Regions from separate parts of the Cobetia sp. BMC6 genome, predicted to be linked through region 2. Evidence: predicted binding sites of a transcription regulator. Region 2 holds the regulator's gene; the other holds the start of a gene.
The links. Region 2 encodes sigma-54, which starts transcription at its own class of promoters, with help from an activator protein. Its sites were predicted from a motif close to TGGCACNNNNNTTGCTNT; they were not measured.

Region 1: speB (agmatinase) is a predicted target of sigma-54. The motif match lies at 11,178-11,195, and genes of this name have one in related genera.

The regions. Positions count from the first base shown of each region.
Region 1 is NZ_JAKUMF010000003.1:106,301-122,680, reverse strand. Features, by position in the region: gene MKZ40_RS07965 (aldehyde dehydrogenase) at 1-417, shown strand, start outside; gene MKZ40_RS07960 (LysR family transcriptional regulator) at 554-1,573, opposite strand; gene MKZ40_RS07955 (sodium:solute symporter family protein) at 1,760-3,187, shown strand; gene dctP (TRAP transporter substrate-binding protein DctP) at 3,750-4,739, shown strand; gene MKZ40_RS07945 (TRAP transporter small permease subunit) at 4,750-5,274, shown strand; gene MKZ40_RS07940 (TRAP transporter large permease subunit) at 5,278-6,582, shown strand; gene MKZ40_RS07935 (RraA family protein) at 6,605-7,273, shown strand; gene MKZ40_RS07930 (OsmC family protein) at 7,433-7,936, opposite strand; gene MKZ40_RS07925 (hypothetical protein) at 8,094-9,179, shown strand; gene MKZ40_RS07920 (sigma 54-interacting transcriptional regulator) at 9,256-10,911, opposite strand; gene speB (agmatinase) at 11,323-12,273, shown strand; gene MKZ40_RS07910 (YjiH family protein) at 12,584-13,900, shown strand; gene MKZ40_RS07905 (5-guanidino-2-oxopentanoate decarboxylase) at 14,024-15,676, shown strand; gene MKZ40_RS07900 (aldehyde dehydrogenase family protein) at 15,771-16,380, shown strand, end outside.
Region 2 is NZ_JAKUMF010000002.1:104,692-121,071, forward strand. Features, by position in the region: gene tldD (metalloprotease TldD) at 1-801, shown strand, start outside; gene yjgA (ribosome biogenesis factor YjgA) at 890-1,393, opposite strand; gene pmbA (metalloprotease PmbA) at 1,470-2,840, shown strand; gene mgtE (magnesium transporter) at 2,942-4,297, opposite strand; gene MKZ40_RS04675 (HPr family phosphocarrier protein) at 4,711-4,980, opposite strand; gene rapZ (RNase adapter RapZ) at 4,967-5,890, opposite strand; gene MKZ40_RS04685 (PTS sugar transporter subunit IIA) at 6,028-6,498, opposite strand; gene raiA (ribosome-associated translation inhibitor RaiA) at 6,508-6,816, opposite strand; gene MKZ40_RS04695 (RNA polymerase factor sigma-54) at 7,468-8,916, opposite strand; gene lptB (LPS export ABC transporter ATP-binding protein) at 9,150-9,890, opposite strand; gene lptA (lipopolysaccharide transport periplasmic protein LptA) at 9,894-10,472, opposite strand; gene lptC (LPS export ABC transporter periplasmic protein LptC) at 10,581-11,264, opposite strand; gene MKZ40_RS04715 (HAD hydrolase family protein) at 11,264-11,833, opposite strand; gene MKZ40_RS04720 (KpsF/GutQ family sugar-phosphate isomerase) at 11,962-13,017, opposite strand; gene MKZ40_RS04725 (calcium/sodium antiporter) at 13,116-14,060, opposite strand; gene MKZ40_RS04730 (ATP-binding cassette domain-containing protein) at 14,364-15,284, shown strand; gene mlaE (lipid asymmetry maintenance ABC transporter permease subunit MlaE) at 15,281-16,081, shown strand; gene mlaD (outer membrane lipid asymmetry maintenance protein MlaD) at 16,081-16,380, shown strand, end outside.

The DNA.
Region 1 (16,380 bases), on a different contig from region 2:
GGCATGACGCTGCACCAGGGCGGCCGTGCCATCGCGCCCAGCGATGCCACCTCAGGCGGCTGGTATCTTGAGCCGACCATCGTGGAAGGCGGCCAGAACAGCACCGTGATGCGCGAGGAAATCTTCGGCCCGGTGCTCGGCGTGACCCGCTTCAGCGGCGAAGAAGAAGCCATCGAACTGGCCAATGATTCCATCTACGGGCTGGGCGCTGGTCTGTGGACACGCGATCTGGCGCGTGCCCATCGTGTCTCGCGGCGTTTGAAGGCAGGGCTGGTGTGGGTCAACTGCTACGCCGATGGCGATATCAGCGTGCCCTTCGGTGGCGTCAAGCAGTCCGGTTTCGGGCGTGACAAGTCGCTGCACGCGCTGGACAAGTACTCCGACCTGAAGACCACCTGGATCAATCTGGCCTATTGAGACGTCGGTCGACCAACGCGGGTAGCCCCGAAGCGCCGCTGCCACCCGGACTCTCTGGTGACAGCGGCGCTGGCCTTTCAGGACACGCTGCAGGACGGGCTCCAGCACAACGTCTTGAACTTGTCTCAAAGGTGACTCAAGTGGCGGGCGTATCACCACCCGGCGCACCGTCACTGGCCAGCACGGCATTCGTGTCCGGCAGTTGCATTTCGAGACCACGATGCAAGCGTTCTTCCAGCGGCACCTTGGCCAGCGCGTTGTGCAGGAAGTCGACAAAGGTGGATTCGGCGGCACTGAAACGCGCTTCACGGTGCCACATCAGGTGCAGATCGATATCGGCCACGCCCCCGTAGGGTGGCAAGGGCCAGAGCTGACCTTCGTCGATCTCGCGCCGCACGGTGTGTTCCGGCATGCAGCCGATGCCCCAGCCGGCCAGCACCATACGGCGGATTTCCTGCAGGCTGCTGGATTGACCGATCACCGGGCCCTGCAAGCCCTCGCGGGCGCGGAACATCGCCAGCGGTGACAGCACGCCATCGAGCTGCTCACTGCCAAAGGAGACATAACGCTCATTGCGCAGCGCCTCCAGCGGCAGATTCTGCTGACCGAACAACGGATGCATGCGACCACAGAAATAGCGGTAGCTCTGGCGCGCCAGCACCTGAGACATCAGCTGCTCGGGCGTCTGCTGGGCCAGACAGATACCCAAGGCCCCCTGGCGCTGCAGCAGACCCTGCTGCACCTCGTGACTGGACATTTCCTGGATCGAGAAAGTGACCTGGGGGAAACAGCGATGAAAGCGCGCGAACACGCTATCAAGGAATCGGCATTCGATGCCGGTGATGAACAGGAGCGAGACATGCCCGGAAATCTCCGTATGACTGTTGCCCACCTCAGAGGCGAGACGCGCCACGTTGGCGTAGATCTCCACCGCCTCGCGATAGACCACCTGCCCCGCCCCCGTCACGCGAAAGCTGTGACTGTCCCGTTCGATCAGACGCTGCCCCAGGCGCTCTTCCAGGCGCTTGAGTGACAGACTCACCGCTGGCTGTGACAGGTAGAGACGCGCCGCGGCCCGACTGACACTTTCCTCCTGGACGATGACGATGAATGTTCTCAGCAGGTTCCAGTCCAGCGTGTCATGTATGGGTCGCATGGTGATTGTTCCTGTCCCGAAAGTGGCGCGACCGGCAAGAGCGCAATGAAACGCACTCTCGCCGACACCCAGATAGCAATAAAGTCAGCACCGCGTCACCGACGTCTGCCCTCGAGTGATATATTCCCTCTCACTCAAGACAGCAATGACGATCAATACAAAATCAATAAAGCGGAAAACACGACGATGTTCGATACCAGAGAAACCTTCATTCTCTCGATCATGATCATAGCATGTGGCGTATTTCTGATGGGGCTTTCGCTCTATTTCTTCCGCCACATCAAGACCTATGATGATTACAATGTCGCAGGCCGTTCCACCTCGACCTTCCCGCTGATCTGTACACTGATCGGTACCGCCGTCGGCGGTTCTACCCTGCTGGGCTTCGTCTCCAAGGGTTACACCTTCGGCATGGGCCAGCTGTGGCTGCCGGTGGGCATGACCTTCGCGGGCATCGCGCTGTACTTCTTCATCGGCAGGATCCACGCCGAAGGCGAGCGCCTCAACATGGTGACACTGGCCGACTTCCTGGTCAGTCGCTTTGGCGAAGGCGTCAGGGTGCCGACCCTGCTCAGTATCCTGTGTGCCTACGCGGCCATCACCGGCATGCAGTTCGTGGCCGTGGCCACGGTGCTCAAGCTGGTGTTCGGCCTGGCACTGCCGGTGGGCATCCTGCTGACCTGGGCACTGCTGACCGCCAAGACATGGCTGGGCGGCCTGATGGCGGTCATCTGGTCAGATGCCATCCTGGGCACCCTGCAGACCCTGGGCATCTTCTTCCTGCTGGTCACCGTCTACTACGCCAGCGGCAGCTGGGAGTTCATCAGCGCGGCACCCATGCCCGAAGGCAACCCTGACTTCCTGAGCCTGACCGGCATTTCGGGTCATGAACTGGCAGTCTACATGCTGACCATCGGCGCCTATCAGTTCGTGCGCCAGGACCTGTGGCAGCGCTTCTGGGCCGCACGCAGCCTCAAGGCGGCACGCACCGGCTACGCCGTCGCCATCGTCTTCACGCTGCTGGTCGGCGCTGCCGTGGTCCTGATCGGCGCCTTTGCGAAACTGGGCCTGGATATCGCGGTGGCCAATCCGGACCTGTCCTTCTACGCCATCATCAAGGCGACACTCCCGCTGCCATTGATGGTCAGCATGGTCGTGGTGCTGCTGGCGACCATCATCTCATGCGCCGATTCGTTCTTCATCGCCGGCGCGTCCTCGATTGCCAACGACATCATCAAGCCGCGCATGAAGGGCCGCGATGATGCCTTCATGCTGCGCATGAGCCGCCACTCGGTGGTCGCCATGTCCTTGATTTCACTGGGCCTGGCACTCTATGCACCGCGTCTGCTCGATATCTGGATTCTCGGCAGCGCAATGCTGGTCTGCGGTGTGCTGGTGCCGACGGTGGTCGCACTGTGCCGTCGCACGCCAGACCCGCGTGGCGGGGTGATCATGATGTGGGGCGGGCTGGCCACCGCCGTGCTCTGGCAGGTGCTGGGCCATCCCTTCGGCCTGCACCCGGTGATGATCGGCCTGCCGGTCTCGCTGGCGCTGATGCCGCTGGCGCTGCGCAAGCCGAGCCTGACTCTCTCGACCGAGTCCGCGGCGCGCTGACTGGCCATGCTGACTCAATAACCTGCCTGGCCAGGATAACGGTTGCACTCAGTGCGTGTCAGACAGTGATGTAATACCCGAGAGCCCCCGTTGCCGAGACTCACAAGAGGTCATCGGCAACGGGGGCTTTCCTGTGTTCAGCTTCATTCACTCGATGATTTATGCCCGCCATTCTACTGACTATCTTCTTGACCAGCTTGCTGAGCGAGCAGATGGCTTCAGGAAGATTTTCGCGATCGACTGCCCACCATCCTTGCGACGACTTGCCTGCCTTTTCTGCCATCAATCGGCCTATTCCCCATCACAATCCCCGCATGTTGTCATGGCACAATACACACATATTTTCTTACATAAATCTGGCAAATACTGCGTATTGAAATTTGAAAGCCCAAAAGGCTGATGATTCGTTGACCGCGAAGGGAGGGCCTCATAGATTGAAGGCGTACCATCACAACAAGAAGCAGGGACAGGTACCGCATGCATCTCCCGGACGCAGCATCATGGTCACGAGAAGTCCCGCATGCACTGCCCCGCTCACAATAACGATAACGTGGATACTGTCATGAAAACCCTCAAGCCCGCTCTTCTGCTCCCGCTGCTCGCACTCCTCCCGGCCACCCAGTCCATGGCCACCGAATTGCGCATGCTGTCCAGTTACGACCAGACCACTGCCTACTCCCGCGAGATTGCCCAACGCTTCATCAAGGAAGTCGAAGCCAACAAGGCCGCCGACCTCACCATCAAGCTGACCGGCCCGGATGTGGTGCCGCCCTTCGAGCAGCTGCAGCCTGTCGCGGCCGGTGTCTTCCAGCTGCTGTATACCCATGCTGCTTACCACACCAACACCACCGGCGTCGGCGCCGCGATGGATGGCGTGGCGGTGAATCCGGAACAGACACGTGAATCCGGCCTGTGGGACATGGTCGATGAGCACTACAACGGCCTGGGCCTCAAGCTGATCGCGATTCCGCCGCTGGGCAGCCACGGCTTCCAGTACGTGCTGAAGGAGCCGATCACCGGGACGCCGGGCCTGGATGGCCGCCGTCTGCGCGGCAGCCCCACCTACACCAACGTCACCAAGGGCCTGGGCGGTACGCCGGTGCTGATGTCCAGTGGCGATGTCTATTCCGCCATGGACCGTGGCGTGATCGACGGCGCGGCCTGGGGCCTGAATGGCGTCAAGGACATGGGCTGGCAGGAAGTCGCCGGCTACTACTCCAAGCCGACCTTCGGTCAGACCTACAACTTCGTGCTGATGAATCTCAACGCCTTCAACTCCCTGTCGCCGGAACAGCAGCAAGTGCTGCTCGACGAAGGCCGCGAGCTGGAGACCGAGATCATCCCGATCCTGGATGAACTGGCCATCGAAGAGTGGAAGGCGCTGGACGAAGCCGGCATGCAGGCCACCGAATTCGCGCCGGAAGACGCCGAGCGTCTGGATGCCCTCGTTACGGACGGCATCTGGCAGCTGGGCATCGACAAGACCCCGGACACGGTGACCGCCATGCGTGAACTGGCGATCGAGAAGAACCTGACCACCGTCAGCGAGTAAGGAATCCACCATGCTAACCCTGCTTGCACGTGTGCATGACGGCGTGACGCGAGCAGGCTTCCTTCTGGGCGGTGTCACCTTGTGTGGCATCGTCCTGTGCTTCTGGCTGGAAGTCATCGCGCGCTACTTCTTCAACTCGCCCACCCTGTGGTCCGGCGCGATGGTGGCTTATCTGCTATGCCTCTCGATTTCGCTGGCGACGCCGGAACTGGCACGCACCCATGGCCATATCGCCATCACCGTATTGCCGGAGCGCCTCGGCCCTACCGCGCGCGCTTTCTATGATCGTCTCCTCGCCCTGGTGACCGGCGCCGTCTGCGCCGTGGCCGGTTGGATCTGCGTGCAGGAAAGCCTGCGTCAGTTCCAGTATCACACCACCACCGCCATGGGCCTCGATATTCCCAAGGTCTGGGTCTCCAGCTTCATCGCCTACGCGATGATCGGCGCCGCCCTGTACTTCCTGCGCCACGCCTTTAGCCGCTCGACTAGCCGCGCGACGCCTTCGGCGACCGCCGACACCAGAAAAGGACCCTGAGTCATGGAATGGTATACCTCTCTGGGCCTGGCCATCGCCTTGCTGATGGGCCTGTTCGCCCTCGGCATTCCCGTCTTCGCCGCCTTCTTGACCATCAACGTGCTCGGCACGCTGTGGTTGATGGGCACTGCCGGTTTCGGCATGTTCGCCAACAGTGTCTACGACAGCATGACCTCGGAGACACTGACCACCATCGCGCTGTTCGTGCTGATGGGGGAGCTGCTGTTCCGCTCCGGCTCCATCGATGTGATCTTCGACTCGCTGGATGCCCTGATGGGCCGCATGAAGGGGCGCCTCTATTTCTTCGTCGTCGCCCTCTCGACGCTGTTCGGTGCCCTGTCCGGCTCGGCGCTGGCCGTGACCGCCATGCTCAGCCGCTCGGCGCTGCCGACCATGCAGGAGCGCGGCTATGACGACAGGCTGTCCATCGGCCTGATCCTGGGTGGCGCGAGTCTCGCACCAATCATCCCGCCGAGCCTCTTGGTGATCATCATCGGCTCGATGGTCGATGTCTCCATCGCACGCCTTTTGATCGCGGGCATCCTGCCCGGCATTCTGCTGGCCGCGCTGTTCATCCTCTATGTGAAGGTGCGCATCACGATGGACCCGCGCCGTGCACCGCCCCTCGATGAAAGCGGGGGTGGCACGGCAAAGGAAAAGCGCCGCGCCGTGATCAACATGCTGCCGTTCACCATCATCATCTTTGCCGTGCTCGGCCTGATTCTGCTCGGCATCGCCACGCCGTCCGAATCCGCCGCCACCGGCGTGCTGGGCTCGCTGGTGGTCGCGGCCTACTACCGCAAGTTCTCGTTCAAGATGGCGGGCGAAGCGGTGATGTCCTCGCTCAAGGTCAGCACCATGATCATCCTGATCCTGGCGTGTTCGAAGCTGTTCTCCCAGCTGTTGAGCTTCACCGGCGCCACCAGCGGTCTGGTGAGCAGCGTGACCGGGCTGGATCTCGACCCGGTGTGGATGCTGCTGATCCTGATGCTGATTCCGCTGATCGCCTGCATGTTCATCGACCAGATCGCCTTCATGATGGTGGTGATTCCCATCTACGCGCCGCTGGTCAAGCTGTATGGCTTCGATCCGGTGTGGTTCTGGACGCTGTTTTTGATCAACATCTCGGTGGGCAGTCTCACCCCGCCCTTCGGCTACAACCTGTTCGCGGTGAAAGGCGCCGCCCCGGCAACGCCGATGCAGACCATCTACGCCGCCGCCTGGCCGATCGTCATCTGCTTCCTGTTCGCGATGCTGATGCTCTACTGGGCCCCGTGGCTGACGACCTTCCTGCCCAGCCTGATCTGACCGACCACGACGAGAGACTTTCATGTACCAACTCAATGACATGCCAGCGCAGGTCGCTCCTGAACGGCTGGAACAGCTCAAGCAGTGCGAGACGGCCACCATCGGCCACTTCCACACCCGGGGCTTCGTCGATCCGGCGATTGCCAGCATGCTGCCCGAGGTGCGCATCGCCGGTACCGCCATCACTGTCTCGCTGCCGCCGGAAGATGGCACCCTGCTCAACCATCTGATGCGCCTGGTGCGCCCGGGCGATGTGCTGATCGTGCATCGACAGGGCGATCGCCACCGCGCCTGCTGGGGCGGCGTGATGACCACGGTCGCCTCGCGCCTCGGCGTGGCCGGTGTGGTGATCGACGGCATGGCCACCGATGCGCTGACCATTCGCGACAAGCAGTTCCCGGTCTGGAGTCGCGGCGTCGCTTCGCTGACCACCCGCTTCGCCGGAATCGGCGGCGCACTCAACGTACCGGTCAGCATCGGCGGCGTGGTCGTCAATCCGGGCGATGCCATCCTTGCCGATGAAAGTGGCGTCATCGTCATGGCGCCCGAGGAAGTCTCGGCCATCGCCAGCCACGCCATCGAGGTGCAAGAAGCCGAAGACGTGCTGCTGGCGAAGATTGCCGACGGCGCCTGCCTGCCAGACCTCACTGGTTCCAGCAAACTGATCGAGGAAGTGAACGCACGGGGTTGATCCCCTCGCTTGATGCCCTTGCGAGACGCTGTTTCTTTAGAGAGATGCTGAAAGCAAAAAAGGCCACCAGATCGCTCTGGTGGCCTTTTGGGTTCTGACACGGTCTGTAAGACACGGTCAGTCCGACACGGTTGTAGGACACGGGCTGAGGGCTGCCCATCACTGATGGGTGATCACCGCCTCGCAGCTGACCGGAAAATTCAGTGAATTGGCGATGAAGCACAGCGCATGCGCCCGGTGGTGCAGCTCATGGGCGAGCGCGATATCGTCACCGGCGGCCAGCGTGATCTCGGGGCGCAGCACGATGGAGGTGAAACGTCCCGCCTCGCCCTCGTTCTCTGCCTGACTATTGCCAACAGCGGGCGTGCCTTCCTGCATCGTGCCCTCGGCGTGGTCGTGATAGCTCATGACACGAATGCCGGCCTCGGCACACAGGTGCAGATACCAGAGCTTGTGGCAGGCCGAGACGGAGGCCACCAGCATGTCTTCGGGGTTCCAGCGGGAAGCGTCGCCCCGAAAAGCGGGGTCGGCGGAGCCTTCCAGGCTCGGCTTGCCACTGACACGGGCCACGAAATCACGCTCATAGGCGGTGTAATGGCGGGTGCCATCACCGCGATTACCGGTCCACTCAAGTTCAACCGAATACTGGTGTCGTCTGGACATCGTTGTCTGCTGCTCTCTGAAGGGAAACCGCGTGCGCGGCATGACGCGCAGTCTGATACTTCTGCCTGATTAGGCATCTGAACATCATCAGCACGCGAGAAGTCATCGTAGGCCGATGATAGGATTGAATCGATCGCACTCTGACAGGATGTCACGCATGGCGTTTGCCGTAACACGCTCCCTTGGGGCAATTCCCGGGCTGGCCGCCGCCGCCCTGACGCTCGGACTGGGCCTGAGCTTGTGCCTCATCACCCCCGGCGCCTCGGCACGCGCCGAAGCCGCACAGTTTCGCCCCACGCCCAAGGTCATCAATACGCTGAGCAGTACCTACGGCTTCGTCATCGCCCAGGACATCACCCTGTCACGCATCGCCGAGGAGTATCCCGGCCTCGCGCCGGATGCAGAGCTTGCCTCCGCCTATTTCGACAATGCCTTCCCGAACATCACCCATCGCCTGGCGGACAACCTCGCCACTTTGATGGGGCGGGAGCACGCACGCGAAGTGCTGGATGGCATCCGCCGTCAGATAAAGACGCAACTGGATTCGCAACTGACCACCGACAAGCTGACCAGCGACTTCGCGGCCCGCTTCATCGAGGCCATTCATCTGCGCGCCCAGGGGGAATACCTGCCCTCGCCGTTCAAGGAATTTCTGCTGGCGACCAAGTATCAGATCGAGCCGGTGTACGAGCTGTACGACGGCTATTTCCAGCAGTTCCACACCAAGGGCCATCCCAAGTCACTGGGCATCAGCCTTGCGCTGCACCTGCCCGCCTCGTGGTCTGCCGCCGAGGGACGCCTGCCGCATATCGTGCAGAAATGGCAGAGTCAGGCGGGTACCGGCACCGACATGATCATCCTCGAAATCTATGACCTGCATGGCGAGACTGTCAGCGACGCGCAGCTCAAGGTGATGGCCGCCACGGACCAACTGGCGCAATGGGCGCCCATCAACAGCCAGATGCTCGACTCCGGCCTGACCCGAGTGGATCACCGTCAGGTCTACTGGTTCGATATCGCCATGACACAGCGACACCAGGGCATGCCCATCACCTCGCAGACCCGCGAATACGGCCTCTTCCTCGACGACAAGCTGATCCGCCTGCACTGCACCAGCTACCACCCCACCGCCGACGGCACCACCTACGCCAAAGCCAAGACAGACCTCGCCGTCGACGAGGGCTTCAGCGAGATCAAGCCGTTATGTGAGGGAGTGATGGGGAGTCTGGTGGTGATGCAATGAATATAGTGTACCTTAGCTGTCGGGCCCGGATGATTGACTAATCGATTGGTCATCACATAGATCCGACACATGGTAATTATTTTAACAACATATGCTTCAACTTCCTCACCACCGTCGGCTGACTAATCCCTGCCCTCTTGGCTATCGCATAGGTGCTGGGCAGCTCGGCAGCCATCTCGCGTAGCCATTGTGCTTCGATGCGTGCCAGGCCTTCCTTGAGGGTTTCGTTGGGGCCGAGCTTGGGGGTTGGCATGGCTACTGCCCCCTCAGCGGCAGGCGCTGAGAGGGAATTGGGACTATGAGAGTTATCGGCAGTGGTAAAACTTTCAGTAACGCCTATTCCATTGGATTTTTCATTACTGAAGCCAAATGAACTGCCTAGTCCATTAGCGTTATTCGTGGAACAGGTGTTGAGCAGTGTTTTCACTGAATCGCTGTCAATGACATCACTGGGGGCGCTGAGCCAGGCGCGTTCCAGCCAGTTTTCCAGTTCGCGGATATTGCCGAGCCAGTCCTGGCGCATGAGGATGGGCCATAACGAGGCGTCGAGGAGTTTGCGGCGACCATGACGTTGATTAAGGCGAGAGAGGTGTTGCTCGATCAGGGCGGGAATGTCTTCGCGGCGTTCGCGTAGCGGTGGCAGGCTGACGGGGAGCACATTGATGCGGTAGTAGAGGTCGAGGCGGAACTGTCCCTGCTCCACGCGGGCGGCGAGGTCTTGATTGGTGGCGACGACCAGCCGAAAGTCGGCGCGGCGGGTGGTGGTGTCGCCCAGGCGGGTGATCATTCCGTCCTGAATCACCTTGAGCAGCTTGGTCTGGGTGGCCAGCGGCAGCTCACCGATTTCATCGAGGAACAGGGTGCCGCCTTCGGCCTGCTCCATCAGGCCCGCCTTGCCACGGTTACCCGCGCCGGTGAAGGCACCGGCCTGATAACCGAACATCTCGGACTCGAACAGGCTTTCGGGAATGGCGCCGCAGTTCACCTCGATGAAGGGGCCGTCGGCGCGTTGGCTCCAGCGATGCAGTTGATGGGCGAAGGCCGTCTTGCCGACCCCGGATTCGCCCAGCATCAATACCGTGGCGTTGGTGGGCGCGACCCGCTTGAGCAGCAGCGCTATCTCCCGCATCACGGGGCTTCTGACCTGCAGCTCGCCCAATTCCAGCGCGGCGTCTTCGCATTCCGCCTGCTCGCGCGCGGCCTGCTCGCACAGAGCACGCCCCTGCTGCGCGTCATGGGTGGTCTGCTCAGCAACTGAGCGCGCACTTCCCACCGTCCCCCAGTCACGCTCGCCCGCACTCCCCCCGCCCAGCTCACTGCCCCGCGAGTTGCGGCGCAGGTGATCCGTGAAACGCTGCTGGAGCACAGCATATTCCTGCTGCAACAGCTGGATATCGGTGAGGTCCATCGAGCGGCTGACCACGCACTCAAGCTTGCCCGCGACGAATACCGGATGCGCCTGCGCCACCACTCGCCGCCCGGTGGCGGTGAGCTGCATCATCTGCAGCGCGCGCCCCGTACGCAGCACCTCCAGACTGATCGATGGCTTGAGCACGCCACTGGCTTCCAGGTCATGCACGTTGGCGGCACACAGCTCCTCGCGGGTCATGCCATAGACCGCCGCGGCGCCGGGGCTGACATCCAGCACCTGGCCATCGGCATTGACCACGAAGTAGTGATCGTGAGCGGTGTCGATGATGGTCTTGAGAATCTGACGGTCGAGCTCTGACATGGCGGGTACCTCATGGTCGAGCCTGTGAATCGGGCGGGGCTTTCTGTGCTTCTTTTCGCAGGTCTTTCTCGCAGCTCTTTCTAACAGCTCTTTCCAGCAGGTCTTTCTCGCACTGCGCTGAAGACAGTCTCGATGATGCCTGAATGTGATCCACAAATGAATCAGTGATCCATTTTTGAATCATCAATGCCGCACTGGTGATCCACAAATGAATCACCCAGCAACCTCCGCCAAATAAAACTCAATAAAATCAATTGACTAAAAATTGGCATGGTTACTGCAATGCTGGAGTATGCGCCAAGGAGGATCGCCGGCTTTCATCACACCGTCCGGTCGGGCGATCAGGCGATCGAACACAATACCCCGCTCGCCGTCAGCGTATCGCGAGCAACTCAAGACCTGGAGAGACAGATGAGCGAGTTCAATCAGCCGCTGGGCGGCAACGACATGCCACGTTTCGGCGGCCCGGCCACCATGATGCGCCTGCCGGCTCAGGAAACCGCGGAAGGCCTGGATGCCGCCTTCATCGGCATTCCGCTGGACATCGGTACCTCCAACCGTCCGGGCGCGCGTCTCGGCCCGCGTCAGATCCGTGATGAATCGCGCATGCTGCGCCCCTACAACATGGCCACCCGCGCCGCGCCCTTCGACAGCCTGCAGGTGGCGGACATCGGCGATGTGCCGATCAACACCTTCCACCTGCCCAAGAGCATGGACATCATCGAGCAGTTCTACGATGAAGTGCTCAGTCACGACTGCGTGCCGCTGACACTGGGCGGCGATCACACCGTCACCCTGCCGGTGCTGCGCGCCATCGCCAAGAAGCATGGCCCGGTCGGCCTGATCCACATCGATGCCCACGCCGACGTCAACGACCACATGTTCGGCGAGCCCATCGCCCACGGCACGCCGATTCGTCGCGCCCAGGAAGAAGGCCTGTTCGACAGCCAGCGCGTGGTGCAGATCGGCCTGCGTGGCACCGGCTACTCCGCCGATGACTTCGACTGGTGCCGTCAGCAGGGCTTCCGTGTCGAGACCGCCGAGATGTGCTGGTTCAAGTCACTCGCGCCGTTGATGGCCGAAGTGCGCGACATGATGGGCGATCGCCCGGTGTACATCACCTTCGACATCGACGGACTGGACCCCTCCGTCGCCCCCGGTACCGGCACCGTGGAAGCCGGCGGCCTGACCATGCCCCAGGGCATGGAAATCGTACGCGGCGCGCGTGGCCTCAACATCGTCGGCGGTGACCTGATGGAAGTCTCCCCGCCCTACGACACCAGCGGCAACACCGCGCTGATGGGCGCGACCCTGCTCTACGAAATGCTCTGTGTACTGCCGGGCGTGCAACAGCGCGACTGATCCACGAACGACCCACGAATGACCTGCTGTCCTGCTGCACCCGCGCCGGGGGCCCGTCCCGCCCTCGGCGCACACAGAATCACCCGACACGATACGGCATGATGCATCACACGATGCACGGCTAGAGCCTGACCATTACAACAAGATCTAGGTGACCCGAATGACAACCAGCATCGACCCGACGGCGGATCACACGCCGTCCCGCTCCAGCCCAAGCGCCGATTCACCTTCAGACAAGGTGCACAAGGGTGAGAAGGCTCAGAAAGAGCTCATCGCCACCCGTCCCGTTCCGCTCACGACTCACGGAGTCATGAAATTTCTGCTGCCGTCATTGCTCGGCGTCAGCTTCTTCCTGGTGCCCTTCAGCACGGGTGACACCATCAACATCGGCATGGGCCTGATGGCCGATTGGCTCAAGGCGACGCTGGGCGGCGCACTACCCGCCATCGCCGTCGCGGTGCTGTGCCTTTCCGTACTGCTGACCGGCTTCGTCAAGCTCGCCAAACCGGTCTGGGCACGTCAGGGCGCTGCACACGAGCTGTTCGATGTCTCGCCGGTATGGTTTGGCATGCGTGCCCTCGGCGCAATCTTCGCGCTGATGACCTACTCCCAGTGGGGCCCCACTCAAGTGACGGCGGCCTTCACCGGCGGCGTGATGCTCAATGATCTCGCGCCGGTACTGCTGACCTTCTTCTTCTTCGCGGCCATTCTGCTGCCGCTGCTGGTCGACTTCGGCTTCATGGAATTCATCGGCAGCCTGGTACGCCGTCCGTTCCGTGCCATCTTCAATCTGCCCGGGCGCAGCGCCATCGATGCCACCGCCTCATGGATGGGCTCCGGCACCGTCGGTGTGCTGATCACCACCCAGCAGTACGAGCAGGGCTTCTACAGCAAGCGTGAAGCGGCGGTGATCGCCACCAACTTCTCGGTGGTCTCGATCGCCTTCGCATTGCTGGTCACCAGCTTCATGAACATCAACCACCTGTTCGTGCCCTTCTACCTGACCGTGGTCATCGCGGGCCTGATCGCCGCCGTCATCGTGCCGCGTCTGCCGCCGCTGTCACGCAAGCGCGATGACTACCACGAGCCGGTCGGCTGCCAGATCAGTGAAGAGAACCAGAGCGGCTGTGGCGTGCTGCGCTACTCACTCGGCATGGCCGTCGCGCGCGCCGAGCATGCGCCGGGCCCGCTCAAGCTGGTGAAATCGGCCTGCTTCAATGTGGCGGACATCTTCCTCGGTCTGCTGCCGGTGGTGATCGCCATCGGTACCGTGGCGCTGATGCTGGCCGAGTTCACGCCGGTGTTCACCTGGCTGTCCTACCCGATGATTCCGCTGCTGGAACTGCTGCAGATTCCCCACGCAGCAGAGGCAGCCCCTGCCACGCTGGTCGGATTTGCCGACATGTTCCTGCCGGCGGTACTGGCCAAGGACATCGACAGCGAACTGACCCGCTTCGTGATCGCCTGCCTGTCGCTAACCCAGTTGATCTACATGTCCGAGATCGGTGCCCTGCTGCTCAAGTCGAAGATTCCGCTCAAGCTGTGGGAACTGGTGGCCATCTTCGTGCTGCGTACACTGATCACCCTGCCGATCATCGCTGGTATCGCCCATCTGTTCGTGTTCTGAGCCATCGATTGAACTGCTAGTTGAGCGACGACTCGCACTCGACTGACACCGCTTCGCGACCGACTCCTTTTCCTCATGACTTCAGGGAGCGCCACGGCGCTCCCGTCTGCCGGATAGACTGCCATGACCTGTGCTGAACTCCTGATCCGATTGCTGCGTGACACCTACGGCGTCGACACCGTCTTCGGTATTCCCGGCGTACATACCGTCGAGCTCTACCGTGGCCTGGAACCGGATGCCGATCCCGCCGCGAGCAGCATTCGCCACGTCACCCCGCGCCATGAACAAGGCGCTGGCTTCATGGCCGATGGCTATGCCCGCAGTACCGGCAAGCCCGGGGTGTGCTTCATCATCACCGGCCCGGGGATGACCAACATCACCACCGCGATGGGGCAGGCGCTGGCCGACTCCACTCCGATGCTGGTGATCTCCAGCGTCAATCGCACCGACACCCTCGGCCGTGGCCAGGGGCGTCTGCATGAGCTGCCCAGCCAGCATCAGCTGGTGTCGGGCGTGGCGCGCTTCAGCCACACGCTGCTCGACACGTCCGCACTGCCGGAAGTGCTGGCCCGCGCCTTCGCGCTGTTCGAGGGCGCCCGCCCGGGACCGGTGCATATCGAGATTCCCATCGATCTGTTCAATGCCGAGGTGGCACTGCCTGCCGGTCGCACCACCCATGACGTCACGCGCCCGCGCATCGGCCGTCTGGCGCCGGACCCGGCCCTGCTCGAGGAAGCCGTGAGCCTGCTGCAGGGCGCCGAGCGCCCGCTGGTGCTGCTGGGCGGTGGCTGTGTCGCCGCACCTGCAGCGGCCCGCCAGTTGGTGGTGGCACTCGATGCCCCCACCGTCACCACCATCAATGCCAAGGGCCTGCTGGGCAGCGCTCACCCACTGGATCTCGGAGCCAATGCCGCGCTGCCTGCGGTACGCAAACTGGCGTGCGACGCCGATGTGGTGCTGGCGATCGGCACCGAACTTGGCGAGACCGACTACGACGTGGTGTTCGATGATGGCTTCGTCATCGGTGGCCAGCTGATCCGCATCGATATCGACCCCGAACAACTGGCGCGCAACCAGCAGGCGACACTCGCCATCGTCGCCGACGCCGGCTTGGCGCTGGAGACCCTCGCCGACCGGCTGACCGGCCTCGAGAGCAACCCGAAAGGCAAGACACGCGGCGCGCAGATTACCGCCGCCACGCTTGACGCCCTCGCGATACCGACTGACCCGGCCTTCGCGCCCTACGTGCCGCTGTTCAATACCCTGCAGCAAGCGCTGCCGGAGGCGATCTGGGTCGGCGATTCCTGTGCGACGGTCTACGCTGCCAATCACCTGCTCAGCCAGCCGGCGCCGCGCCGCTACTTCAATGCCTCCACTGGCTACGGCACGCTCGGCTACGGCCTGCCTGCCGCGATGGGCGCCACCCTGGGCCGCCCGGACCTGCCGGTGATCGCGCTGGTCGGCGATGGCGGCATCATGTTCACGCTGTCCGAACTCGCCTGCGCGGTGGAAGAACAGCTGCCGGTGGTGATCGTGCTGTGGCACAACCAGGGCTATGAAGAGATTCGCCGCTTCATGGACAACGCCGGCGTCACGCGCCTGGGAGTCGACATCAAGGCCCCCGACTTTCAACTGCTCGCCCAGGGCTTCGGCTGCGCCGCCGTGGCGATCGACTCCCCCAGTGAGCTGGCGACCGCGATCAGCGAGCGCAACGCAAGCGCCCCGCTGCTGGTGGAAATCGATGCGGCAGCGTGGCAGCGCTCAATCGCACAGTGAGTCTGGCTCGCCGCTTATCGCCACAACACTGAACAATGCCCGCCTGTGCCCTCGAGGTGGCAGGCGACAGCAAAATCACATGTCAGGAATGTCCATGCACAAGCTCGATCATCAGTTCATCAACAACGAGTGGGTCAAGTCCCACGGCGAGCGTCGTCTGGCGGTCACCAACCCCTTCGAGGAGACCGTCATCGCCGAGGTGACGGCGGGTGATGCGCGTGATGTACAGGCCGCCGTCGCGGCCGCCGCCGAGGCCTTCGAGGGTTGGCAGGCACTGAGTGGCGCCGAGCGTGCGGTCTATCTGGAGGCCTTCGCCGAGGGGCTGACGTCACGCCGGGAAGCGCTGGTGGAGATGTCGTGTCGCAACAACGGCAAGATTCGCGCCGAGGCAGAGATCGATCTCGATGACGCCATCGGCTGCTACCGCTATTACGCCGCCCAGGCACGCGCGCTGGATGCGCGTCAGGGCGCGGAGGTCGCGCATGATGTCGAAGGCTACGCCGCGCACACCTATCACGAGCCGGCAGGCGTGGTGGGATTGATCACGCCCTGGAACTTCCCGCTGGTCACCAGCGCCTGGAAGGTCGCGCCGGCGCTCGCCGCGGGCTGCACCCTGGTGATCAAGCCGTCTGAAGTGACGCCACTGCCGGAGCAGGTGATGGCCGAGATCGCGCTGGAAGCCGGTCTGCCGGCGGGTGTGTTCA
Region 2 (16,380 bases):
CTGCGCGATGAAAATGTCGCCGAGCGTTACGCGCGTGAAGCCGTGCGTCAGGCGCTGGTCAATCTCGAGGCCATCGATGCACCGGCCGGTCAGATGCCGGTGGTGCTGGGCAATGGCTGGCCGGGCGTGCTGCTGCACGAGGCGGTCGGTCATGGTCTGGAGGGTGACTTCAACCGCAAGGGCAGCTCTGCCTTTTCGGGCCGCATGGGCGAACAGGTCGCGGCACGCGGCGTCACCGTGGTCGATGACGCGACCCTGGCCGATCGCCGTGGCTCGCTGTCCGTCGATGACGAAGGCACCCCGGGGCAGTACACGCCGCTGATCGAGGACGGCATCCTCACCGGCTACATGCAGGACAAGCTGAATGCTCGCCTGATGGGCATGGCGCCGACGGGCAACGCGCGTCGCGAGTCCTTCGCCCATCTGCCGATGCCGCGCATGACCAATACCTACATGCTGGGTGGCGATCGCGATCCGCAGGAGATCATCAAGAGCGTCAAGCGTGGCCTCTACGCGGTCAGCTTCGGCGGCGGTCAGGTGGATATCACCTCCGGGCGCTTCGTGTTCTCGGCCAGTGAGGCCTACCTGATCGAGGACGGCAAGGTGACCACGCCGGTCAAGGGTGCGACCCTGATCGGCAATGGCCCGGAAGCGATGGGGCGCGTCTCGATGATCGGCAACGATCTCGAGCTGGATACCGGGGTCGGCGTGTGTGGCAAGGACGGCCAGTCCGTGCCCGTCGGTGTCGGCCAGCCGACCCTGAAGCTCGACGAATTGACGGTGGGAGGCACCCAGTCGTGAGCCGATGAGGCTGAACGACAGGGAGCAGATATGACGACGCCGCCGTGGCAGGGCCGCAGCGGCGTCGATGAAGCGGGAAATGCCAGAATCAGAGATCGAGTTCGGCACGCAGCAGCTTGAAGAGCTTCTTGGCGCTGTTGGGCTGCTTGCCGGCATCACGTTCGGCACGTGAGTTGCGGATCAGCTGACGCAGTGCCTGGCGGTCCACCTCGGGGTAGTCCTCGACGAAGACCACGAAGGCTTCGTCATCCTCGATCAGGCGGTCACGCCAGCGCTCCAGGCGCTGGAAGGAGGCATCACGACGGATGCTCTGCTGTTCCATGCTCTGGAAGACGGCGTTGATAGCCTCGAGGTCTTCCTTGCGCATCAGCTTGCCGACGTACTGCATGTGACGACGCAGGCCCTCGTGACTGCGAATGCGGCCGCATTCATCGATGGCGGCCAGCATGTCATCGGAGAGCGGGAACTTGGCGCGCTGCCCGGCCGGCATGTCGATGATCTTCTTGCCCAGCGCTTGAAGTTCGATCATTTCACGCTTCATCTGGGATTTGCTGGGACGCTCGACGAGCTCCTCAGGTCTTTCTTTACGCATGCCAATTCCAACGAGTCGGGGAAATTTGCGGCAGTATAGCATTGCCAGCGCCCCGTCTCCTCAGAAGGAGAACAACATGAGCCAGGCCTTTGATGCCGTTGCTCAGCAACAACTGCTCGAGCGTCGCGTCAGCGAAGCTCTCGAGCTTGCCCGCAGCCTGGGTGCCGACGCCTGTGAGGTCGGTGCCAGCGTCGATCAGGGCGTCAGCATCTCGGTGCGTGACGGCGAAGTCGAGACGGTCGAACTGTCGCGTGACCAGGGCATCGGCGTGACCGTCTATCTCGGCAACCGCAAGGGCAGTGCGACATCTTCCGATGCCGGCAGCGATTCGATTCGTGCCGCGGTCGAGAAGGCGGTCTCCATCGCGCACTATACCGGCGAAGACAGCTTTGCCGGTCTGGCGCCGGCCGAGCTGATGGCCACCGACTTCCCTGATCTCAAGGCGCATCATCCCTGGGCGATCAGCGTCGATGAAGCGACCGACCTGGCACTGGCCTGTGAGCGTGCCGGGCTGGAAGTGGAAGGCATCGCGCAGTCCGAAGGCGCCAGCTTCTCCAGTGGCGAAGGCGTGCAGGTCTATGGCAACAGCCATGGGTTCCTGGCCAGCCAGTGCGGCAGTCGTCACTCGATGTCATGCATGCTGATCGCCAAGGATGCACAGGGCATGCAGCGTGACTATGACTACACCAGCGTGCGCAATCCGGCAGACCTGCGTTCCCCCGAGTCGGTGGGGCGTGAAGCCGCTCGCCGCACGCTTGCGCGTCTGAATGCGCGCAAGGTGGCGACGGGTCGCATGCCGGTGATGTTCGACCCGCAGATGTCGGCTGGATTGATCGGTCACTACCTGTCTGCCATCGCCGGCGGCTCGCTGTATCGTGAGTCCAGCTTCCTGTGCGATAGCCTCGGTCAGCCGCTGTTCCCCGACTGGTTCACGCTGGGCGAGAAGCCGCGGGAAGTCGGTGGCATGTCCAGCGCCGCCTTCGACAATGATGGCGTCGCGACGCGTGACAATGTCTACTTTGCCGACGGCAAGGTGCAGAGCTACATGCTGAGCGCCTACAGTGCCCGTCGCCTGAACATGCAGACCACCGGCAACGCCGGCGGCGCGCGCAACGTGCGCATCACCGCGCCGCTGACCTCGCTCGATGAGATGCTCAAGCAGATGGGTACCGGCGTGCTGGTGACCGAGTTGATGGGCCAGGGCGTCAACGGCGTCACGGGTGACTATTCACGCGGTGCCTCCGGTTTCTGGGTCGAGAACGGGGAGATCCAGCATGCGGTCGAGGAATTCACCATTGCCGGCAATCTGCGCGACATGGCGGCCAATCTGCTGGCGGTAGGCGATGATGTCGATACGCGTGGCAGCATCCACAGCGGTAGCTGGCTGATCGATGGCATGACCGTCGCGGGCATGTCCGAAGGCGAAGACGGTGAGCTGGAAGGCTGATCACTGACGCTTCTGTCTCGTGTGACAGGCGAAAAACAACACGGCCGCTCCCGAGGGGGCGGCCGTGTTGTTTCTGGTGTAGTCACTAACCGCGTCGGGCGTTACAGATAGAGCCAGGTCGCCAGCCCCAGGAAGGCCATGAAGCCGATCACGTCGGTCACGGTGGTCAATATCACGCTGCCGGAAAGAGCAGGGTCGATATTGAGCTTCTTGAGCAGTACCGGCAACAGTGTGCCCGTCACGGCGGCGATCAACAGGTTGATCATGATCGCGGCGCCGATGATCGCCCCCAGCTGGACATCCCCGAACCATACGATGGCGATGCCTGCCACCACCACGGCCCATAACAGGCCGTTGAGTCCCGCGACGATGACTTCGCGCTTGAGTAGCCAGCTGACATTGCCACTCTTGACGTGCCCCAGCGCGATACCACGGATCAGGACGGTGAGTGCCTGAGAGCCCGCGATGCCGCCCATGCTGGCGACAATGGGCATCAGCACGGCCAGCGCGGTGATCTTCTCGATAGTGCCTTCGAACATGCCGATCACGGCGGAGGCCATGAAGGCGGTCAGCAGGTTGATACCGAGCCAGACGGCGCGGCGCCACGAGGTCCGTATCACGGGAGAGAAGGTGTCTTCGTCCTCATCCATCCCCGCCATCGACATCACCTGGTGCTCGGCGTCGCCACGGATGACGTCGACCACGTCATCGATGGTGATGCGACCCAGCAGGTTGCCATCGCCGCCGACCACGGGCGCCGAGATCAGGTCGTGCTTCTCGAACAGCGAAGCGACTTCGTTCTCCGGCATCAGGGCCGGGATCACCACGCTGTCGGTGTCCATCACTTCGCGCACCGTGACGCCGGGGTCCGAGACCAGCAGGCGGTTGATGGGCAGCGCACCGATGAATTCATCGCGTCGTGAGACGACCAGCAGGGTATCGGTGGAGTCGGGCAGGCGCTCGTGGCGGCGAATGTAGCGCAGCACCACGTCCAGGGTGATGTCCGGACGAATGGTGATGGTGTCCGTGTTCATCAGGCCGCCGGCGGTATCCTCCGGGAAGGACAGTACCGTTTCGACGCGCAGGCGCTCCTGCGCCTCCATGGAGTCGAGGACTTCGAGAATCACCGTATTCGGCAGGCGCTGCAGGATGTCGGCGACATCATCCGGCTCCAGGTTCTCGGTGGCGGCGAGAACGTCGACGGCGTCCATATCCTTGAGGAAGTCGGTCTGGATGTCTTCGCCAAGGTATTGGAGGACATCGCCCTGCAGCTCGGCATCGACCAGCTCCCAGAGCAGATTACGCTCCTTGGGGGGCGAGGATTCCAGCAGGTGGGCCACGTCCACCGGCGCGAGGCCGCGATTGAGCATGCGTCTTGCCTGTTCCAGCTCGCCGCTTTCCAGCGCCTGTGACAGGCGATCAAGTCTTGGCTTGAGTTTACGAGACGTCTTGCTCATCTGTCGGCTTCCCCTGTCGACATGAAGGACAGTGCTGATTCTACCATTGGCGTAGGGGGGCGCGTCGACAAAAGAAAACAGTGTTTCTTATCAAAAGAACAATCCACGTTCCGTCACTGGCGCAAAAGCAGCGTTGCATGGCTGCCAAGGCAAGGATAGGTGCAGGGCCAAGGATAAGGGTAGGCGTGAGGGCAGGTGCAAGAACAGGCGCGAGACGCCCTGCGTAAACAGTGATGGAGCTGCCCAGGGGAGCTGCGCGAGGGGCTGACCGAAAAGGGAGCGGGCCGAAAGGAAGGCTGTGCGCAAAGGGCGAAAGGGGCAGGGAGGCAAGCGCCAGAAGAACGTGTCGCAATGCACATCCCTGATGTACAGCGCTAATGCATGGCGCAAATGTACAGCGCTGTCAGTGGCGGTTATTCGTCTTCCTCGAAACGCGCCTCGAACAGCGCCTCGATGGCCAGCATCGCCTCATCGGCCTGTTCGCCCTCGACATCGATCAACAGCGTGGTGCCGCAGGGTGCGGCAAGCATCAGCAATGCCATGACATTGGCTGCATTGGCGCGTCGCTCGCCATGGCTGACCATCACCGTTGCGCAATAGGGCGCACAGCAATTGACCAGCTTGGTGGCTGCGCGGGCGTGCAGCCCGCGGCGGTTGGTCAGCGTCAGCTCACGAGAGGGCATCGCGATGCTCCTGCTGATCACTTGTCTCACCTGGGTTGCTCAGCGCGGTATGAATGCCCAGCTCGCGGTGACGCAGGCGCACCTCAGGCAGGCGCTCGGCAAAGTAGCTCGCCAGCTGCTCGCACAGGTAGACGCTGCGATGCTGGCCGCCGGTACAGCCCACGGACACCGTCAGGTAGCTGCGGTTGCTGTCCTGATAGGCGGGCAGCCAGCGTTCCAGCCAGCCGGCGATATCGTCATGCATCGCCTGGACGGTGGGGTAGCGCTGCAGGAATTCGGCCACGCTGTCATCGCGACCGGTATCGCCGCGCAGATTGATGTCCCAGTACGGGTTGGGCAGGCAGCGGGCATCGAACACCATGTCGGCGTCGGTCGGCACGCCATGCTTGAAGCCGAAGGATTCAAAGGTCAGCGTCAGGTGGCGAGAGCTGTGCTGGGCGACCTGCTCGGTGATCCGCGAGCGCAGGTCGTGCACGCTCAGGTTGGTCGAGTCGATGACCAGATCGGCCTTCTGGCGAATCGGGGCGAGCGTCTTCTGCTCGATCTCGATGGCCTCGGCCAGGGTGTGGTCGTTGTCGCGCGTCAGAGGGTGACGACGCCGGGTCGCCGAGTAGCGTTCCAGCAGCACTCGCGAATCGGTGGTCAGGTAGACGACCTGCACGTCCATGCCACTCTGGCGGACGTTGTCGAGCAATTCGGGGAAGCGGGTCAAGGCTTCCGGCAGGTTGCGGGCATCGATGGAGACCGCGATACGTCGGCGTGCCGGGCTGTCCTGTTCGAGCTGATCGACCAGTGGCGCCAGCAGCATGCCGGGCAGATTGTCGATGGCATAGTAGCCAATGTCTTCCAGCGCCTGGAGAGCGATGGATTTCCCGGAGCCGGAGCGGCCGCTGATGATCACGATCTTCATGAAGTGCTCTCCAAGGGCGAGGTCAACGTCGAAAGAATGCAGGGGTGGGGCAGAAGGTTGCCCGCTATCAGTGCGCTGTACGTCGGCCGATGGGAGGCCAGCAAGACGAAAGCCCGGACGATGTCCGGGCCTGTGATTCAGCGCGCCGGTAATTCGGCGATGGCTTGGGTCAATGCCTCAAAGAGTGCACGCTGGCTGTCTGCCTGGCGCAGGGCCGAGCGATTGGTCGGGGAATTGAGCAATTCCGCGACCTGCCCGAGCAGCGTCAGATGGGTCTCGTCCGCTTCCTCAGGCACCAGCAGCACGAATAGCAGATCGATGGGTTCTCCGTCGATGGCATCGAAGTCGATGGGTTCACCGAGCTTCAGAAACGCAGCGATTGGTGTCTTGCAATGCGGGCTGCGTGCATGGGGCACGGCCACACCGTGGCCGATGCCGGTCGACCCCAGTCTCTCGCGCCCGATCAGGCGCGAGAAGACTTCCTGGCTATCCAGGCTGGGAATGTTCTGTGCGATGAAGGTGCTGAAGAATTCAAGCACCCGCTTCTTGCTCCCCCCGGGGACACCGTAAAGGGTGCGCTCGGGGGGAAGGATCTGATCAAGTGTCATGGCTGAAGGTCAACGGGTCCCGGTGCCCTGAGCACGAGCCTGGGACTTTTCCTTGTGTTTGACCAGCTGGCGATCCAGCTTGTCGGCGAGCGCGTCGATGGCAGCGTACATGTTGGGGTCTTCTGCCAGGGCGTGGAGGTCAGCGCCTGCTGCGTGCAAGGTGCAGGCAGCCTGCTGGCGCTCCTTCTCGATCGACAGTGTCACCTGAACATTGGTGATGTTGTCGTAATGCCGTTCGAGGCGAGCGAGCTTCTCGTTGACGTAATCGCGGAGAGGATCGGTAAGTTCCACATGATGCCCGGTGATATTCACTTGCATGGACACGCTCCTTTATCCAGCGGGTTGCCATTCAATTGTAACCCTTTTTGACTACGAGCAAACCCTGATCGGACGCTCTGCAACAGGCTTGACGACCACCGTCTGGCGATGTTTTCGCGCCCTTGCCAGCGGCGTCAGATGTCGTGAGCGTCTGTACCGACAATGCCCAAGCTTTGCGCAAAGATCAACGCTGCGCTGCATCGTGGCTCAGTGCTTGTCTTCAACTCAGTGAGGGGTAACGGAATGGACTTCAAGGTCACGCTTGAAGGGTGGTGCATGAAAGGCGCGCAAGAAGACGGGTTTTCGTCGCCAATCCCTGCATGTACGCCGCCTTTCAGGCGCTTGGGTTGCGTGGAGCAAGCAGCGTGCCGGAAGGATCACCGAGTGACATCCCGGTGCAATACGGCTAAAAGTGACTTTAAAAACATGCGATTGACGGTAAATGATGCAGCCGGAATGATGGATTTTTGCCATCATCCTGCGCGCCATGATGGGCCATTGACGAGCGGTTGACGGAATGACAGGGCGCGCGACAGGCGCGCCGGTGTCAGTAATGTCAGAGGCTGGTGAGAGAGAAAACCAGCGTTTGAGGTTGGCGGCAACGGCCATGATAGGAGGGAGACCAGGCGCATGGCAGCCGCAGATGACACATCAGGCCAGACGCTTGCGCTCGCTGGAGGATGGGATGCCCATCGCTTCGCGATACTTGGCCACGGTACGGCGTGCGACCTCGATGCCATCGCTGGCGAGCAGGTCGACCAGGCGTGAGTCGGAGAGAGGCTTGCGAGCCGGCTCTTCCGCAATCAGCTTGCGGATGCGGGCACGAATGGCGGTGCTTGAGTGGGCGTCGCCACTGCCGCTGCCACCGACCTGGCTCGAGAAGAAGAACTTGAGCTCGAAGACGCCGCGCGGGGTGTGGATGTATTTCTGGGTCGTGACCCGCGAGATGGTCGATTCGTGCATCTCGACCACTTCGGCGATGTTGGCCAGAATCAGTGGCTTCATGCCTTCCTCGCCTTGCTCGAGGAAGTCGATCTGGCGCGCCATGATCTCGCGGCCGACCTTGAGCAGGGTGTCATTGCGTGATGACAGGCTCTTCATCAGCCAGCGCGCTTCCTGCAGGTTGTCCTTGAGGAAGGTGTTGTCGGCGGACTTGTCGGCACGCTTGATCAGTGCGGCGTATTCCGGCTGGATGCGCAGCTTGGGCAGCGCTTCCGGGTTGAGCTCGACCTGCCAGCCGTGGCGGGTATGACGCACCAGTAGATCAGGGATCACGTAATCGCTGGCGGGCTCGCCCCAGGCGGATGCCGGACGCGGATCGAGCGCGCGCACCAGGCGGATGACGTGATCCAGCTCGTCATCGTCAAGGCTCAGTCGGCGCTTGAGCAGCTTGCGATCATCGTTGCCCAGTGCCTCGAGGAATTGACGTACCAGGCGACGCGCCTGCGCCAGCAGCGGCAGATCATCCGGCAGCAGCGCCAGTTGCAGCAGCAGGCACTCGCGCAGGTCGCGGGCGAAGACGCCGGTCGGGTCGAACTGCTGCAGACGCAGCAGTACCTGCTCGAGCTCGGAGGCCTTGAGGCCGGGCAGGCCCTGGCCGCGCAGACCATCGACCAGCTCATCGAGTGACAGGCTCAGGTAACCGGCACCGTCGACGGCATCGATCAGGCTCTCCGCCATCTGGCGTTCACGGCCATCGAGGTCGGTCATCGCCAGCTGCCAGCGCAGGTGGTCCTGCAGGCTCTCGACGCTGGTATTGCGATCGAAGTCCGGCCCTTCTTCGCTCCCGCTGCCACTGCCGGAGCTGGTCAGGCTACCGGCGTGGTCCTGGTAGAGGTCCGACCAGTCACTGTCGAGGGGGTATTCCTCGGGAATCTCGCTCGAGGAGTCGGCAGTGGAAATCTCGCTCGTATCCTGTGTCTCTATGACATCCAGCGACTCGTAGTCCTCGTCGAGCTCCAACATGGGGTTGGACTCGAGGGCTTGCTGAATCTCCTGACGCAGGTCGAGCGTCGACAGCTGCAGCAGCTGGATCGCTTGCTGAAGCTGCGGCGTCATGGTCAGCGAGGTGCCGAGGCGGAGTTGCAGGGTGGGTTTCATGGAGTCAGTCAATTCACGGCAAAGGAACGTGCTTACTACGCTATACCGTGACTCGGGCCACTGACAAGTGGTTGCAGTGAATATTCAAGCAACTTGCATGCCATGTTTACACCAAGGTGGTATGGACGTCATGCATGCGCCTGATGTCAGACATGAAAAAGCCGCTACGCGATAAAATCACGCAGCGGCTTATGAAGCTTTCGCCGTGGGAGGGCTCAGCGCATCCGCTGGCCCTAGAGCGTGAACTCGTGGCCCAGGTAGACGTCGCGTACCTGCTGGTTGGCCAGGATGGAGTCCGCGTCACCGTGAGCGATGATCTGACCATCGCCGACGATATAGGCGGTGTCACAGATATCGAGTGTCTCGCGCACGTTGTGGTCGGTGATCAGCACGCCGATGCCACGGTCACGCAGTTGACGCACGATGCTCTTGATCTCGCCCACCGAGATGGGGTCGACGCCGGCGAAGGGCTCATCGAGCAGTACGAAGTCCGGCTCGGTGGCCAGTGCACGGGCAATCTCGACCCGACGACGCTCCCCGCCGGACAGGCTCATGCCGGCACTGGCACGAATATGCGTGATGCTGAATTCCTCGAGCAACTCTTCAAGACGTGCCTTGCGGCCATTGCGATCCAGATCCTTGCGGGTTTCCAGAATCGCCATGATGTTGTCGGCCACCGACAGCTTGCGGAAGATCGACGCCTCCTGCGGCAGATAACCGATGCCGGCGCGTGCGCGTTGATGCATGGCGGCAGCGGAAAGGTCCTTGTCGTCGATGGAGACGTTGCCGGCATCGGCGCGCACCAGCCCGACGATCATGTAGAACGAGGTCGTCTTGCCGGCGCCGTTGGGGCCCAGCAGGCCGACGATGTCACCCTGGCGGATCTCAAGCGAGATGTCCTTGACCACCTTGCGGCCCTTGTAGGCCTTGGCCAGATGGCGAGCGCTCAGCGTACGCGGGGTAGCAGCAGTCATGACTCAGTTTTCCTTGCTGGCATTGGCGCCGCGCGGCGTCAAAGTCATGTGTACGCGACCGCCTTCGGTCTGCTGTGCCGTCTTGCTGTTGTTGGCGTTCACCTGGCGCTTGTCGAGGAAATACTCCACGTAGCCGCCTTCGAAGGTGTCATCGCCTTTCTCGAGACGCGCATTGCCGACCAGCTCCACGCGGCGCTCCAGCGCATGATAGCGGATGGTGTCGGCCCAGCCCTTGACCAGCTTCTCGTCGGGTGCGGGTTGCTGTTCCAGGTAGGCACGCTTGCCGGTGGCCTTGACCAGCGAGATCTCGCCGCTGCCGGCGCGGCTGATATCGACGCGGCTGGCATCGAGCTTCATGCTGCCCTGGCGCATCTCCACCTGGCCGGTGTAGGTGGCTGTGCCGGCCTTGTCATCGAGAGACAGGGCGTCCGCGGCGATGTTGATCGGCTGGCTGGCATCGCTGTCCAGCGCCATGGAGGCCGGGGCGAAGGTGGACATGCCCAGTGCCAGGCAGAGCGCCATGACACCGCTGTTGAGGGTCTGGCGACAGGCCGTCAAGGGCTTGCGAGTCGGGGAGGTCATGGTGGCTCCTTGGCATGACGGGGTCGCCGCCCGAGCAATGATGCCATCGAGCGGCAGGGAAGAAGGTGTTGCGGCGCGGGTCATGGCGCGACGGCCAGCCCGGCAGGTTCATTCACCGCTGGCAGGCGCTGCCTCGAAGGTGCTGTTGATGCGCCCGTCATCGGTAGTGGTGCTGTCGGTGCCCGAGTCGATGCGCTCGGCTTCCTTGCTGGCCTCGCTCTGGCCCGTGCCGGGTTGCAGGACGCTGCGCACGCGGCCCTGCAGCACGGCGGAATCCCGGGAGAGGTCGGCGCTGAAGCTGTCGCTTTCGACATGCTGGCCATTCTGGGTGATCACGACCGGCACGTCACTCCAGGCGCGATTCTGATCACGGCTGTAGTGCAGAACATCGGTATCGAGGGTCCAGCGGTCATCGGGCTGGCGCAGTCTGGCATTGCCCTCGAGAGTGAAGGTGTCGCCGCCGGCGCTCAACACGCCACTGTCCCCCGTGGCATACCAGCGGCGGTCTTCACTGTCGTTGGTGCGAATCTTCGGGGTCTGCGCCCGGGTCACGTCATCGCCTGGCGTATGCTCGATATGCGGCGAGCTCATGGACTGGATCGCCACGCCGCGCGCATCGAAGCGTGTCATGTCTGCCCCGTCGAGATAGTAATCCGGCTCACTGCTGTCGACCTCGACATTGACGGTCGATTCCAGGCTGTTGCGCTGCTCGATCAGCGCCAGCACGCCACCGACGAGCAGCAACAGCAGCATCAGCCAGAGACGCGGAGAAGGGCGGGGCAGACGTAACATCAGGGGCGCGACTCCTGCAGGTAGGTATCCAGCACCGAGGCCCAGTGGCCCTGTGCCTTGAGCAGCAGATCACAGAGCTCGCGTACGGCGCCATCGCCGCCCTGGCGTGAGGTGACCCAGTTGGCCTCGCTCATCACGTAGGCCATGGCGTTGGGCACGCTGACGCCGAGACCGACACGACGAATGGCCTCGCGGTCCGGCAGGTCATCGCCACAATAGGCGACCTCTTCCAGCTCGATCCCGTGCTCGCGGCACAGGTCGGTCAGCGCGACCAGCTTGTCTTCACGGCCCTGGATGACATCCTGAATGCCCAATTCCTTGGCGCGACGCTCGACCATCGGTGAGCTGCGGCCGGTGATCAGCGCGACGCGAACGCCACTGCGCAGCACCAGCTTGAGGCCATGGCCATCCTGGACGTGGAAGGACTTGGTCTCGACACCGTTGGCATCGTAGTGCAGGCGGTTGTCGGTGAGCACGCCATCGACATCCAGCGCCAGCAGGCGCACGCGGCGTGCGCGGTCGATGATGTCCTGCGGATATTCTTCGCTCAGGGAATTCGTGTCGCTCATGGTCTTTCTCCTCGCACTCCGTGCATGCTTGACGCTGTCCTGTGAACGGCGCTGATGGGCGTTGAGCGGTAGCGTCTACTGTCGGGACGATCTGCCGTCGAACAGAGACAGCGAACGCCCGCGGGAGTTCAGATCACGCCGCTGGCCAGCAGGCCGTGCATATGGATGGCTCCGATGGGGTGCTCATCCTCGTCACAGACTACCAGAACGCTGATGCGGTTTTCTTCCATGATACGCACCGCTTCGGCAGCCAGCATGCTGGCACGCACGGTCTTGCCGCCGCGGGTCATGACATCATCGACCTTCAGCGCGCGCAGATCGCCGTGCTGGTCGAGTGTGCGGCGCAGGTCACCATCGGTATAGACGCCGACCAGGTGGTCGTCACCATCGATCACGCAGGTGAAGCCCATGCCTTGACGTGTGATCTCGAGCAGCGCATCGCGCAGCGGGCTGCCGAGTGCCACGCGCGGCAGGGCGTCGCCATGATGCATCACGTCCTGGACTCGCAGCAGCAGGCGGCGACCCAGGCTGCCGCCCGGGTGGGAAAGGGCGAATTCCTCGGCAGTGAATCCGCGGGCCTCCAGCAGTGCCACTGCCAGGGCGTCGCCCATCACCAGCGCAGCGGTGGTCGAGGCGGTGGGTGCCAGGTTCAGCGGACAGGCTTCCTGGGCAACGCTGGTGTCCAGATGCGCCTCGGCATCACGCGCCAGGGTCGAGCCGGGTTTGCCGGTCATCGAGACCAGCGGGGTGCCCATGCGCTTCAAGAGCGGCAGCAGCGCAGTGACTTCGGCGGTCTCTCCGGAGTTGGACAGCGCCAGTACCACATCGGCCGGCGTGATCATGCCCAGGTCGCCATGGCTGGCTTCACCGGGGTGGACGAAGAAGGCCGGGGTGCCGGTGCTGGCCAGGGTGGCGGCGATCTTGCTGGCGACATGGCCGGATTTGCCCATGCCGGTCACGATGACGCGGCCCTTGGTGGCGAGCATCAGCTGACAGGCGCGGTCGAAGTCGTCATCGAGATGGCTTTCGAGCGCGGCGATGGCCGCCTCTTCGATGGCGAAGGTGCGACGGGCGCTGGCGCGAAAATCCGCCTGGCTGGCCGGAGTCTCATCAGCGGCGGCGGACTGGCTGGATGCTGAGGCGCCAGGTGCGGTGGCGTGTGGAGTGCTGGAAGGCTCTGTCATGATCGAATTGTTGCCTGTGGTTGGCCAGGGCTCAGGCCGCGCGGAAAGGGCGTGTATCCCGCGCGGCGGCGTGGCAAACGATGATGAAGACGCTGCCGTCAGCGAGTCAGGCTGATGGCAAGCCAGGCCGTGTAGGCCAGATAGCCGGCGAGCAGGATAACACCCGGGCCACGGCCGATGCGCCCACGGCGCTGCCAGATGAGCAACGCGGCCAGCAGCAGCGTCAGCCCCAGCATCACCGGATAGTCACGGCTGATGGCGCTGCCATCCACCGGACCCGGCGCCAGCAGGCCCGGCACGGGCAGCACGGCAAGGATGTTGAACAGGTTGGAGCCGATGACGTTGCCGATGGCGATGTCGTGATGGCGCTTGAGGGCGCTGGCCACGCTGGCGGCCAGTTCCGGCAGGCTGGTGCCGATGGCGATCACGGTCAGGCCGATGATCAATTCCGGCACGCCGAGTGCCTGGGCGATGTCGGTCGCCCCCCACACCAGCGCACGCGAGCTGGCGATCAATACCGTCAGACCGACCAGTAGCCAGAAGATGGCGCGTCCGGTGCTCATCTCGGGTACGTCATCCTGGCTTTCCGTCTCGCTTGGCGAGTCGACCTTGAACAGCCACACCAGCGTGAAGACCAGCAGGGCCAGCAACAGGATGCCATCGAGACGCTCAAGCCCGCTGTTGGACAGCGCATAACCGCCCAGCGCCGTGGCCGCCAGCAGCAGCGGCAGCTCGCGGCGCACCAGCCCGAAATGCACCGGAATCGGGGCGATCAGCGCCGTGACGCCGAGCACCAGGCCGATATTGGCGATGTTGGAGCCAAGCGCATTGCCGGTCGCGATATCCGGAGTGCCATCAAGAGAGGCCATGATGGAGACGACGATCTCGGGGGCAGAGGTGCCGACCGAGACGATCGTCATCCCGATCAGCAGTTTGCTCATCCCGGCGCGCCACGCAGTGGCCGCGGCTCCTTCGATGAAGCGATCAGCACTCCAGACAAGGCCAATCAGGCCGATGACGACTGCGAGGATGGGATATAGCATCAGAACTCTCGGGGCAGGGGGCAGGGCGGTGGCGTATCGCCGGGAACCGCGCCATTAAACGCATCCCCCCAATCCTTTGCAAGGCAGTGGCCGTGTTCCCATTGTTGAGCGCATTGCTGACCGTGTCGCTCCCCGCGGCACGGCTCTGTTGCCTTGATGAGACTGGCGGCGCAGGGGTGGGTTCGGATACGATGTTCGCTAACTAACTTGATCCTTGGATCCCATGACTCGGACATTCGTCCTGTTCACGAGCCGACTGCGTGTGGCTTGTCACGGCGAAGGTCCCTCACAGCGGATGCTTCTATGACTGATTTGCCCGGTCAGACCGCAACCCGGACGGGTGCGGACGGCCAGGATGCGCAGGCTTCTTCACGCGGCGCGGCAGGCGAGATCAATCTCGATGACGCCCTGATTCGTGTCGAAGGCCTGCGGTTCACCCGTGGAGAACGCGAGATATTCTCCGGCATCGACCTCAAGATCCCGCGTGGCAAGATAACCGCCATCATGGGGCCTTCCGGTACCGGCAAGACGACACTGCTCAAGTTGATCGGCGGCCAGTTGACGCCCTCGGCGGGGCGCGTCGAGATCGCCGGGTTGCACGTGCATGGCCTGTCGCGGCGCGAGCTGTTTCGCATGCGCCGTCGCATGGGCATGCTGTTTCAGAGCGGTGCCCTGTTCTCCGACCTGAGCGTGTTCGAGAACGTCGCCTTCCCGTTGCGCGTCCACACCGACCTCCCCGATGCGATGATTCGTGACATCGTGCTGATCAAGCTCGAATCCGTCGGGCTGCGCGGCGCGCGTGAACTGATGCCGGCCGAACTCTCCGGCGGCATGACACGGCGTGTCGCGCTGGCGCGAGCCATCGCGCTGGACCCGGACCTCATCATGTACGACGAGCCGTTCGCCGGGCAGGACCCCATCTCGATGGGCGTGCTGGTCAATCTGATCCGGCGCCTCAACGATGCGCTGAGCATGACGGCGCTGGTGGTCTCGCACGACATCAAGGAAACGCTGACCATCGCCGATTACGTCTATGTGATCGCCGATGGCAAGGTGATGGCGCAGGGTACCCCCGAGGCGCTGAACGCCGAATCGGACCCGCGCGTGGCCCAGTTCATCCACGGTAAGCCGGATGGCCCGGTGCCCTTCCATTACCCCGCCCCGGACTTCGCCGGCGACATTCTCGATGGTCGCGAAGCGGCAACCCGCAGGAGAGAGTCATGAGTGGTCTGAATCGTGGCCCGCTCGGGGCCATCACGTCACTGGGCCGCAGCAGCATCGACGTGATCGCGGCCATCGGGCGTGCCGGCATGCTGCTGGTGCAGGCCGGTATCGGCATCCCGTCCCGTGAGGGCATCGGCCTGTGGATGCGGCAGATGCACTTCGTCGGTGTGCTGTCGCTGGCCATCGTGCTGGTCTCGGGGCTGTTCATCGGCATGGTGCTGGCGCTGCAGGGCTACACCATTCTGGTCGGTTTCGGTGCCGAGGAGGCGCTGGGGCAGATGGTGTCGCTGTCACTGCTGCGTGAGCTGGCACCTGTGGTCGCGGCCTTGCTGTTCGCCGGGCGTGCGGGGTCGGCGCTGACGGCGGAGATCGGCCTTATGAAGGCCACCGAGCAGTTGACCAGCATGGAGATGATCGGCGTCGATCCGCTCAAGCGCATCGTCGCGCCGCGCCTGTGGGCCGGGTTCGTCTCGCTGCCGCTGCTGACCATCGGCTTCAGTGTCGTGGGGATCTGGGGCGGCAAGCTGGTGGGGGTCGACTGGCTGGGCATCTACGAGGGCGCCTACTGGAGCAGCATGCAGTCGAACGTCGATTTCATCGGTGATGTCATGAATGGCGTCATCAAGTCACTGGTCTTCGGGCTGGTGGTCAGCTGGATCGCCGTCTTCCAGGGCTATGACCTGATCCCTACCTCGGAAGGCATTTCGCGCGCCACCACACGTACCGTGGTTTATTCATCTTTGGCGGTGCTGGGACTCGACTTTGTCCTCACGGCCGTCATGTTCGGAGAGATTTGATGAAACGTACCCGCATGCTCGAGTTCGGCGTGGGCCTGTTCATACTCGCTGGTTTCCTGGGAATGGTCTTCCTGGGGCTGCGTGTCAGCGGCGTCACGTTCCAGCAGGCCGATGACACCTTCGTGCTCAATGCCAACTTCTCAGGGATCGGAAGCCTCAAGGCGCGGTCAAAGGTCACGATGGCAGGTGTTGCCGTCGGCAGCGTCGAGAAGATCGAGCTGGACCCGAAGTGGTTTGACGCCCGTGTCACGATGAAGCTGGACAGCAGCCTGCGTGGCAAGCTGAGCAAGGACACCACC